Regions from separate parts of the Bacillus cereus group sp. N8 genome, predicted to be linked through region 2. Evidence: riboswitches for the same ligand, from Rfam matches in the RefSeq annotation. Region 2 holds a riboswitch; each other region holds the start of a gene.

Region 1 (3,290 bases), on a different contig from region 2:
CAAACCATATCGTAAGCGGTGCATTCTCTTACTCTGGTCAACGTTGTACAGCTATTAAACGTGTACTTGTACACGAAAACGTAGCGGACGAGCTTGTTGACTTAGTAAAAGCGCAAGTAGCTGAACTATCAGTTGGATCTCCAGAACAAGACAGCACAATCGTTCCATTAATCGACGATAAATCTGCTGACTTCGTTCAAGGTTTAGTTGATGATGCTGTAGAAAAAGGTGCAACGATCGTTATCGGTAACAAACGTGAGCGTAACTTAATTTACCCAACATTAATCGACCACGTAACAGAAGAAATGAAAGTTGCTTGGGAAGAGCCATTTGGCCCAATCCTTCCAATCATCCGTGTTTCTTCAGATGAGCAAGCAATTGAAATTGCTAACAAATCAGAGTTCGGCTTGCAAGCAAGTGTCTTCACAAAAGACATTAACAAAGCATTTGCAATTGCTAACAAAATCGAAACTGGTTCTGTTCAAATTAACGGACGCACAGAGCGCGGCCCTGACCACTTCCCATTCATCGGTGTAAAAGGTTCAGGTATGGGCGCACAAGGTATTCGTAAGAGCCTTGAGTCTATGACACGTGAAAAAGTAACTGTATTAAACTTAGTTTAATCTTATATGTAGAAGCTGATCTAGTTTTAGATCAGCTTCTTTTTATACAATTTAGTTCACGAGTTGTTTCTCCATAGGTAAATTCACATATTCTACAGAAATTTGATACCCTAGCCATCGCTCGGCAATATGTACAAATGATGAAACAGAGCCTGTTGTAAAAAATCGATGCTTCGGATTCAGATTGTCCGACAAAATTCCTTTGTGTTGTAAAATTGTGCTTAACTCTATCGCTGTTTCTTCTGCAGAACTAATAATCGTCACAGCCTCTCCTAACTCCTTTTTTATATAGGACTCTAAAAGTGGATAATGCGTACACCCAAGAATTAACGTATCTATATCTTCTTTCGTTAATGGCAGTAAAGCTTGTTTTACTTGCTGCGTTACATATGCTGTATCTTCTAAGTGATTTTCTACAACTGTAGCTAAAGTCGGGCACGCATGACTATGCACTTCCAAATATGTATCAAGTTCGTGTAATGCTTTTTCGTACATATTAGATTTTATCGTACCTACAGTTCCAATTACCCCGATTTTCCCTTTCTTTGTCACTTTAATTGCAGCTCTTGCTCCCGGATGTATAACACCAATAACTGGAATGGATAGTACTTCTTGCAAATCAGTCAATGCAGCAGCTGCACCAGTATTACATGCTACCACTAGAGCTTTTAATGAAAACTGCTTGAGGAACTCAACCATTTCAAATATGAAAGATTGTACCTCCTCTACACTTCTTGGCCCATACGGACAACGCTCATTATCACCAATATAGTAAATGCTCTCTTTAGGCAATTGTCTTATAATTTCACTCGCAACTGTTAATCCCCCAACTCCCGAGTCTAGTACACCTATTACTGAATTTTTATTACATGCAGACATATAATTCATCCCCTTCTCAATCTTCTAGCGCCAATAACATTTATTATATTATGAAAATTCGATATTACATAATAATCCCTCTCCCTTTTAATCACAAACTCTTCTCTATAATCTGATTATTGCTATATCCATTGACGTATAAAAATACATTTGTTACTCTTAAATACGTTAATTTAATATTTAAATCCTCATTCGTATCTCGGTGAGGTAGAGGTTGCAGTCATTAAGAGTATCATTTCAGGAGATGTAGTGGCATTGATGAAGAAATGAGAAAGGAATGATTGCCGAAGTAAGTCGTGTCCACCATGCACGCTTGCTGGGTCTGCATTTAATAAGTGCAGAACTGTCACAAACGTTTCCGTTTGTGGAGAGCTATCGAGAGGTATGTCGTGGGTTTCTTATAAGATAGAAAGCATGTAGCGGCAAATTACGTGCTTTTTTTGTTTTGTTTGGGACTTCTCTTCCTGACTTCGGAAGACATACATATCTCCTCGCTTGACTTGGTTATACTAACTTTGGAGGTATTTTCTATGCAACAAAAAAAATGGGGCTTTTGGGTACTAACAGCTTTCGTTGTCGGTAACATGGTTGGCGCTGGTATTTTCATGGTGCCAAGTACGTTGGCACAAACAGCAAGCCCACTCGGTGTCACTTTAGCTTGGTTAACAACAGGGTTTGGTGTTTTAATGCTAGCTCTTGTTTTCGGTAATTTAGCAATTCGTCGTCCTGATTTAACGACAGGACCACAAAGTCATGCATATGCTTTATTCTCAACACCAAAAAGAAAGAAAATGGCTGGTTTCAGCATGGTATGGGGATATTGGGTTGCAAACTGGGCAAGTAACGTTGCCATCATTACATCTTTCGCGGGATATTTATCACTCTTCTTCCCGATTATGAAAGATACGCGACTATTATTTTCAATCGGCTCGTTCGATATAGAAGTTGGAAAGCTCATTACATTTACTATTTGTTCCGTCTTACTTTGGGGAACTCATTTAATATTAACAAACGGTGTAAGCGGAGCTGGGAAACTAAACTTCTTAGCAACAACAACGAAAGTAACTGGATTCCTTCTATTCATTGTCGTTACGTTATTTGCGTTCGAAGCTTCAAAGTTTGGACAATGGTACACACCGATGATCGATAAAGAAGGCGTATCACACGGTCTCCTTTCACAAGTGAATTTAGCGGCTCTTACAACGCTTTGGGCATTTATCGGAATTGAATCAGCAGTTCTTTTATCAAATCGTGCTACTTCTCCAAAAACAGTAAAGCGTGCAACAGTTGCAGGGTTACTAATTACAGTTGCCATTTACCTAGGAATTACAATTTTAACAATGGGTGTACTTCACGTTGATAAATTACAAGCTTCGGAACGTCCATTAGCAGATGCATTAAACGCTGCAATGGGTCATGGCGGTGGGAAACTTATGGCATTACTTGCTCTTACTTCCCTATTCGGTTCCATCTTAGGCTGGATTTTATTAAGCTCAGAAGTACCTTATCAAGCAGCAAAAGAAGGTTTCTTCCCTTCCTTCTTCGCGAAAACAAATAAAAAAGGAAGTCCAATTCATTCACTACGATTAACAAACATTATGTCGCAAGTGTTCTTATTCTCAACATTATCAGGAACAATTGCAGAAGCTTATACATTCGTTATTACCGTATCAACACTGGCCTACCTCATTCCATATCTCGTCTCACCAATCTTCCAGTTAAAACTAGTCGCAACTGGTGAAACGTATAAAAATGAAATGCGGGCAAGAATTACAGATGGTATAGTCG
Region 2 (3,290 bases):
TCCATACACCAAAGTCTCACTAGGAGTCGTAATACTAAAACCTATCGTTTTATAATCAAGTTTCACAGTATCACCAGTGTAATCTGTCGTGAATGAATCCATTTGTACGATAAGATGTGCATCTTCATATACAACATCATCCGCATTATATGTATCCCAAATTAAATCGACATCAACGAAAATGCTACAAGAGTTCGTCATCGTCCCTCTAATGCGAATAATCTTTTTGTCTTCACGTTCTAATCTATGTATAGCAGCTTTTGCTTCATTAGTAATACGAATGTTCATGTAATCCCAACCTTTATGTATATTTCCTCTATTATCGCAAAAACAGTGGCAATAGGGAAGGGAGATGAATTGCAATAAAAAACGAGCAAACAAATTTGTTTGCTCGTTTTATTTTATTTTATTTTAGTTCACATTTATCAAGTGGAATTACTTTCGTTTTCTTAGTAAATTTATATCCTAACCACAGTACTAAGAAGAGTGGTAAACCGATGTAAGAAACGAGTACACCGTTCCAATCGATAGATGCTCCCATAAATGCTCCGTAGTTTTGTCCTAAAATAACGATAACACAAAGTGTAAATGCAAAGATTGGACCGAACGGGAACCATTTTGCTCTATACGGTAAATCTTTTAAATCTTTCCCTTGTGCAACATAAGCTTTTCGGAAACGGTAATGACTAATAGCAATTCCTACCCAAGCAATAAATCCTGACATCCCAGAAGCATTTAATAACCAAATGTATACAACACCGTCACCGTATAAAGAAGCGATGAAAGCAACGCTACCAACAACTGATGTTGCGATTAATGCGTTAACAGGTACACCACGGCTATCTAATTTGCCTAAGAACTTTGGTGCTTTTCCTTGACGAGCTAAATCCCAAAGCATACGAGTTGATGCATACATTCCAGAGTTACCAGCAGAAAGTACTGCAGTTAAAATAACAGCGTTCATAACAGAAGCAGCGAAGGCAACGCCCGCTTTTTCAAATACTAGTGTAAATGGACTTACTGTTACATCACTTGCTGCAAGGCTATCAGTCGTATAAGGAATTAATAAACCGATAACGAGAATTGCTAAAATATAGAATAATATAATGCGCCAAAAGATAGAACGAATTGCTTTTGGAATATTGCGTTCTGGATCAGCAGTTTCACCAGCAGCCACTCCTAATAATTCAGTTCCTTGGAATGAGAAACCAGCAGCCATAAATACACCGATAATTGCCATGATACCGCCATTAAATGGTGCATCTGCAACAGTGAAGTTTTTAAAACCGACAGCTTCGCCGCCCATAATTCCAAAGATCATCATAAAGCCGACAATTAAAAAGATAATAATAGTAACTACTTTAATAAGTGCGAACCAATATTCAGATTCACCAAAACCTTTAACAGATAAATAGTTTAAGAGAAAAATAATAGCTAAGCAAAGTCCACTCCAAATAAGAGAAGGGGTATCTGGGAACCAAAATTTCATAATTAATGTTACCGCTGCGAGTTCCGCCGCTATCGTAATCGCCCAGTTATACCAATAGTTCCATCCAAGTGCAAAGCCAAGTGATGGATCAACAAATTTTGTTGCATACGTACTAAAAGATCCAGTAACAGGCATGTAAGCTGCGAGTTCTGCTAAGCTTGTCATTAAAAAATAAACCATAATTCCAATTGCGGCATATGCGACTAATGCACCGCCAGGACCAGCTGAATGGATAACACCACCACTGGCAAGAAATAATCCGGTACCGATTGTACCACCGAGAGAAATCATCGTAAGGTGACGAGATTTTAATCCGCGTTTTAATTCACCTTGTCCTTGTGTAGTTTGCTTTTTAGAGGTAGCTTGATTCGTTGCGCTATTCATGTTCAACACTCCTTTTCTAGTAAGATAGGAAGGAGCGGGGGAGAAAAATACAAAAAACCGCCAAAAGAATTAGGCGGAACGTTTCACAAATAACCACCCCCATCATACCCTTCCGTTAAGATAGCACCCCACGTCTACACGGTAATTTTGTAAACGTGACAGTTCTGTTCCTTTCGGAGACAGCCCCAGCTCATATTTCCAGAGATGAAATATAAACTTCGGCAACTTTTCCTTTCAAACAGAGTCGGTGACATTCTCTGTGTCTCGGCCGTTCTACTCTTAAAAGTTGCAACCTCTACCTCATCGGATTGATGAGGATTTATTCATTGCTATGATTTTTAATATATGGCAATTGTAATGATTTTCTGAATATATTGCAAGGAATTTTGTTAGGAAAAGTCAAAAAATATCGGTTATTGTATAGGAAACGCTTGCAAAACTCCACCCGAACCTACTGTTATGTAGCAATAAGCAAAGAAAAAATTGTTATACAAATGTTTCGCAAAAAATAATGAAAAACCCTTTAAAATTAAAAGAAAATTCAGAAAATATAATTCGACATAACTATCAAAAGAGGATTATTCCTTACATTTGTTTCAAAAAATAAGTATAAATCTGATAAATAGAATGAATATTCTTTTTATTTTTGGTAAAATTGAAATATTGTTTAATTGAAAAGGGGACATTATTATGAAATTAGAAACGGAAAGATTACATATAGTACCGTGTACGGAAGAATGGATTCAAATTGCGAAAAATCAAGGCTACAATAGCGGCCCGCATATTGTAGGACATATAGGAAATGTAAAACAAGATGAGTCTTTATTACCGTGGGGCCCGTGGTATGTTATTCGGAAAGAGGATGATGTTGTTCTAGGTGATATAGGATTTAAAGGGAAACCAAACGAGGAACATAGGGTAGAAATCGGTTATGGATTTATTGAGAAATATTGGAATAAAGGGTATGCAACAGAAGCAGTTAGTGAATTAATGAAATGGGCTTTTCAAACAGGGGAAGTGGAAACGATTATAGCGGAGACACTCCTTGATAACTATAGCTCCATTCGTGTATTAGAGAAATTACATATGAAAAGAGTAAATAGTACTGAAACGATGGTCAATTGGAAAATAGAAAAATAAAAAATACCGCTCGAAGTAAATCGGGCGGTATTATTATTAATTATGGCAGCATTTGTTTTTGATCTGTTGGATAGCTATTCGTCGCTTGTTTCGAATACTTTGAATGGTTACGAACAGAAATGAAAATGGAGATAATAACGACAAGACCAACTGCAACATAAGAAAGTGTAATAATAGTTGGATCAACTTTAAATGATGTAAGTAATGTACGTATATTCGTAAAGATAATAAGTCCGCCAACGAGTACGCCAAGTAAATGCGACGGAACGATGCGTAC
Region 3 (3,290 bases), on a different contig from region 2:
TAAAATTCCTTCGGTTCCACGAATGTAGCAGAGTCGATACGAGTCCTCGTACTGAACTACTTCGCCAACGAGCTCTGCACCATGCTTAGTAAGTCTGGATACCATTTCGTCAATGTCCTCAACGGTGAACATGACACGCAGATAACCGAGAGCGTTTACAGGAGCTGTCCGATGATCTGCTATAGTAGGTGGGGTGAGAAATCGTGAAAGTTCAATTCGGCTGTGGCCATCTGGCGTAACCATCATAGCAATCTCTACGCACTGAGAACCGAGTCCAGTTACGCGACCAGCCCATTCACCTTCGACAGTGGCTCGCCCTTCGAGGTTCAGGCCAATCTCTTCGAAGAAAGAGATTGCGTCATTAAGGGATTCTACAACGATGCTGACATTGTCCATTCTTAGTAATTTGTTTTTTGTCATAGTCTTTATCTCCTTATGTGTAAAAATTTATCCCGCTATTTGCAGGTAGTAAGATTCCCACCTCAAAATTCGGCGAATGCGAGGAAGTTAGGTGGTAGATAACTGCCCAATTGTTGAAGAGAACGACTTGCTTCTATTTTTTAACAATTTTATTATTTTTCAAACGACTTTATTTTAAACTAAATAACCTTTTTCTCACTTTCCACTATGCAAACAGCTTTCTATTTATATAGGAAGGAAATAGATTAATATAATTTGTTGTAAGTTTTACTGGCGGAAATTAGCTCATTTGCACTAAAGGCTCAATTTTCGCCATAAATGATTGATGTAGTGCTTCCACACCATCTACTAAGTGAATTCGATCAATGACAACTGATACTTTAATTTCAGATGTACTTACCATTTTAATATGAATACCGTCTTCTTTTAAAGTAGTGAACATATTTGCAGCGACACCTGGGTTAGATACCATACCTGATCCTACAATTGATACTTTTGCTAAATGATTTTCATATTCCACAGATTCATAGTGAAGTGCTTCTTGATTTTGTTCCAATACTTCTAATGTTTCTCTTAAATCATTAGAATGGATTGAGAAAGAGAGGTGAACAGTTCCTTCATTTGTAATACTTTGAATAATAATATCTACATTAATATGTGCCGCTGCTAACGTAGAGAAAACTGTTGAAAGTGCACCTTGTTCTAACCCTTTAATTGTGACGCGTGTAATGTTATCCTCAAATGCAATACCTTTAACGATTGATTGTTGTTCCATGTTACATTCTCCCCTTACAATTGTTCCGTTTTCTTGTTCCATACTTGATCGTACTTCTAAAACTACATTATGATTTTTAGCAAATTCAACAGCGCGTGGGTGTAACACGCCAGCACCGAGATTGGCAAGCTCTAACATTTCGTCATAAGAAATTTCATCTAATTTATAAGCAGTTTTTACAACACGTGGATCAGTCGTATATACGCCGGTCACATCCGTATAAATATCACATTTTTTTGCTTTTAATGCCGCTGCTAATGCAACAGCAGTCGTATCGGAGCCACCGCGGCCAAGTGTTGTAATTTCATTTTCTTCACTTATTCCTTGGAAACCAGCTACTATAACAATCGTGCCTTTAGTAAGATAGGACTGAATACGATCAGTATTAATGTCAGTAATCCGTGCACTACTATGTACAGATTCAGTCGTAATACCAGCTTGCCATCCTGTTAATGAAATTGCATTATAACCTTTTGTTTGTAGTGCCATTGTTAATAGTGAAATGGTTACTTGTTCTCCTGTAGATAGGAGTATATCCATTTCACGTTTACTTGGATTTTCAGTAATAGCGTTAGCAAGTGCGACAAGTTCATCTGTACTTTTTCCCATTGCTGAAACGACAGAGACAATGCTATGTCCTCGTTCATATTCTTCAATAATTAAGCTTGCTACATGTTGAATGCGTTCGACGCTTCCAACAGAAGTACCGCCAAACTTTTGTACAATCGTTTCCATTACGAATTCCTTCTTTCGTCCATTTTTAAGAATAGGTTAGGACATATACAAATCCCAATATTCCTGTAGTTACCAGAGAGAAAAACAAAAAACACCATCTCAAATAAGTGAGGATGGTGCTGTTACAGGAAAAGGGAAACAGAAAACGGAGCTAATAAAAAAACCGCCAAAAAAGGAATATCATAAAGATGATATCTCTTTTTTGTAGATAGCTCTTCACACGTACATGTCTGTACATATGACAGTTCTGTTTCTATTCGAAAACAGCCCCAATTGATAAATGCAGAGAAATTTATCAATTTCGGCAACACTTCCTTTCTTCTAAATTCATAGACATCTCTGTGTCTCCTTTAGAATACTTATAAGCGTTGCGACCTCTATCTCACGTTTTAGGCGAGAGTGTTTGATTTATGAAGTTGTTGGTAACATTTGTTTTATAATAATTTAAATTTTTCAGGGAATCAAGTGTTTTATATATTTTTTAAAAATTCTATCTTTTTTGAAGGTTAGTTTGTGAAAAGTGTAGCAAAATAAATTCGTTGCATGTACATTAAAAATATAGAGCATGGGAGGTGGAAGGATGGGCAAGAAAAAGCCTATTTATGTAGCGATAGAAATGAAAACAACAATGGAGAAATTATGGAAATATACGCAAGAACCGGACCTACATACAGAGTGGGATGCACGTTTTACAGAAATCTCGTATTTGGAGAAAAAGGAGGGGGAGCCGCAGAAGTTTTTATATAAAACGAAGATTGGTTTCGGACTTGAAATAGCTGGAGAAGGAGAATCGATAGGTGAAGTAAGAAAAGAAACTGGAGAGCGCATTTCTTCTTTAAAATTTTGGACAGACAATCAATTATCACTTATACAAATCGGGCGTGGTTATTGGAAATATACACCGAATGAAGAACATATTTATTTTGAGACGAAATATGATTATGATACAAGGTTTGGTCGTATAGGAAATGTGATAGATTCATATGTTTTTCGACCTTTATTTGGCTCTGCGACTGCTTGGAGTTTTGATGCTTTAAAATTATGGTTAGAAAAGGGACTTCATCCTAAGTTGTTAATTAGAAGAACGATGACGTATTGGCTCGTTTGCTTTTTATTTGCCTTCGTATGGTTATATCAAGGGATTGTACCGAAAGTGATTTTTACTCATCCAGAGGAACTGAAGATGCTTTCTGAGTTAATCGGATCGAATGAAAGTAGTATTTTTATACTTAAAATAGTTGGATTTTTAGAAATAATATGGGGTGTTATGTGGCTATTGCCATTTCAAAAACGAAAATTGTTTATATTACATATTGTTATGTTAATAGGTTTAACTATAGTGGCAGGAGTTACGAATATC

What was found. A riboswitch is a leader RNA that binds a small molecule or an ion and turns the genes downstream of it on or off. The one in region 2 is predicted to bind lysine.
Region 1: another riboswitch for lysine. It lies ahead of JDS80_RS22050 (amino acid permease); the one in region 2 lies ahead of JDS80_RS17905 (amino acid permease).
Region 3: another riboswitch for lysine. It lies ahead of JDS80_RS04410 (aspartate kinase); the one in region 2 lies ahead of JDS80_RS17905 (amino acid permease).

Annotation. Positions count from the first base shown of each region.
Region 1 covers NZ_JAEHBK010000019.1:28,022-31,311, forward strand. The annotation lists gene gapN (NADP-dependent glyceraldehyde-3-phosphate dehydrogenase) at 1-623, shown strand, start outside; gene racE (glutamate racemase) at 675-1,502, opposite strand; lysine riboswitch at 1,703-1,885, shown strand; gene JDS80_RS22050 (amino acid permease) at 2,033-3,290, shown strand, end outside.
Region 2 covers NZ_JAEHBK010000012.1:36,729-40,018, forward strand. The annotation lists gene JDS80_RS17900 (iron-sulfur cluster biosynthesis family protein) at 1-288, opposite strand, end outside; gene JDS80_RS17905 (amino acid permease) at 407-1,873, opposite strand; lysine riboswitch at 1,987-2,179, opposite strand; gene JDS80_RS17910 (GNAT family N-acetyltransferase) at 2,564-3,013, shown strand; gene JDS80_RS17915 (sulfite exporter TauE/SafE family protein) at 3,054-3,290, opposite strand, start outside.
Region 3 covers NZ_JAEHBK010000002.1:69,686-72,975, reverse strand. The annotation lists gene JDS80_RS04415 (VOC family protein) at 1-420, opposite strand, end outside; gene JDS80_RS04410 (aspartate kinase) at 701-1,930, opposite strand; lysine riboswitch at 2,132-2,318, opposite strand; gene JDS80_RS04405 (DoxX-like family protein) at 2,511-3,290, shown strand, end outside.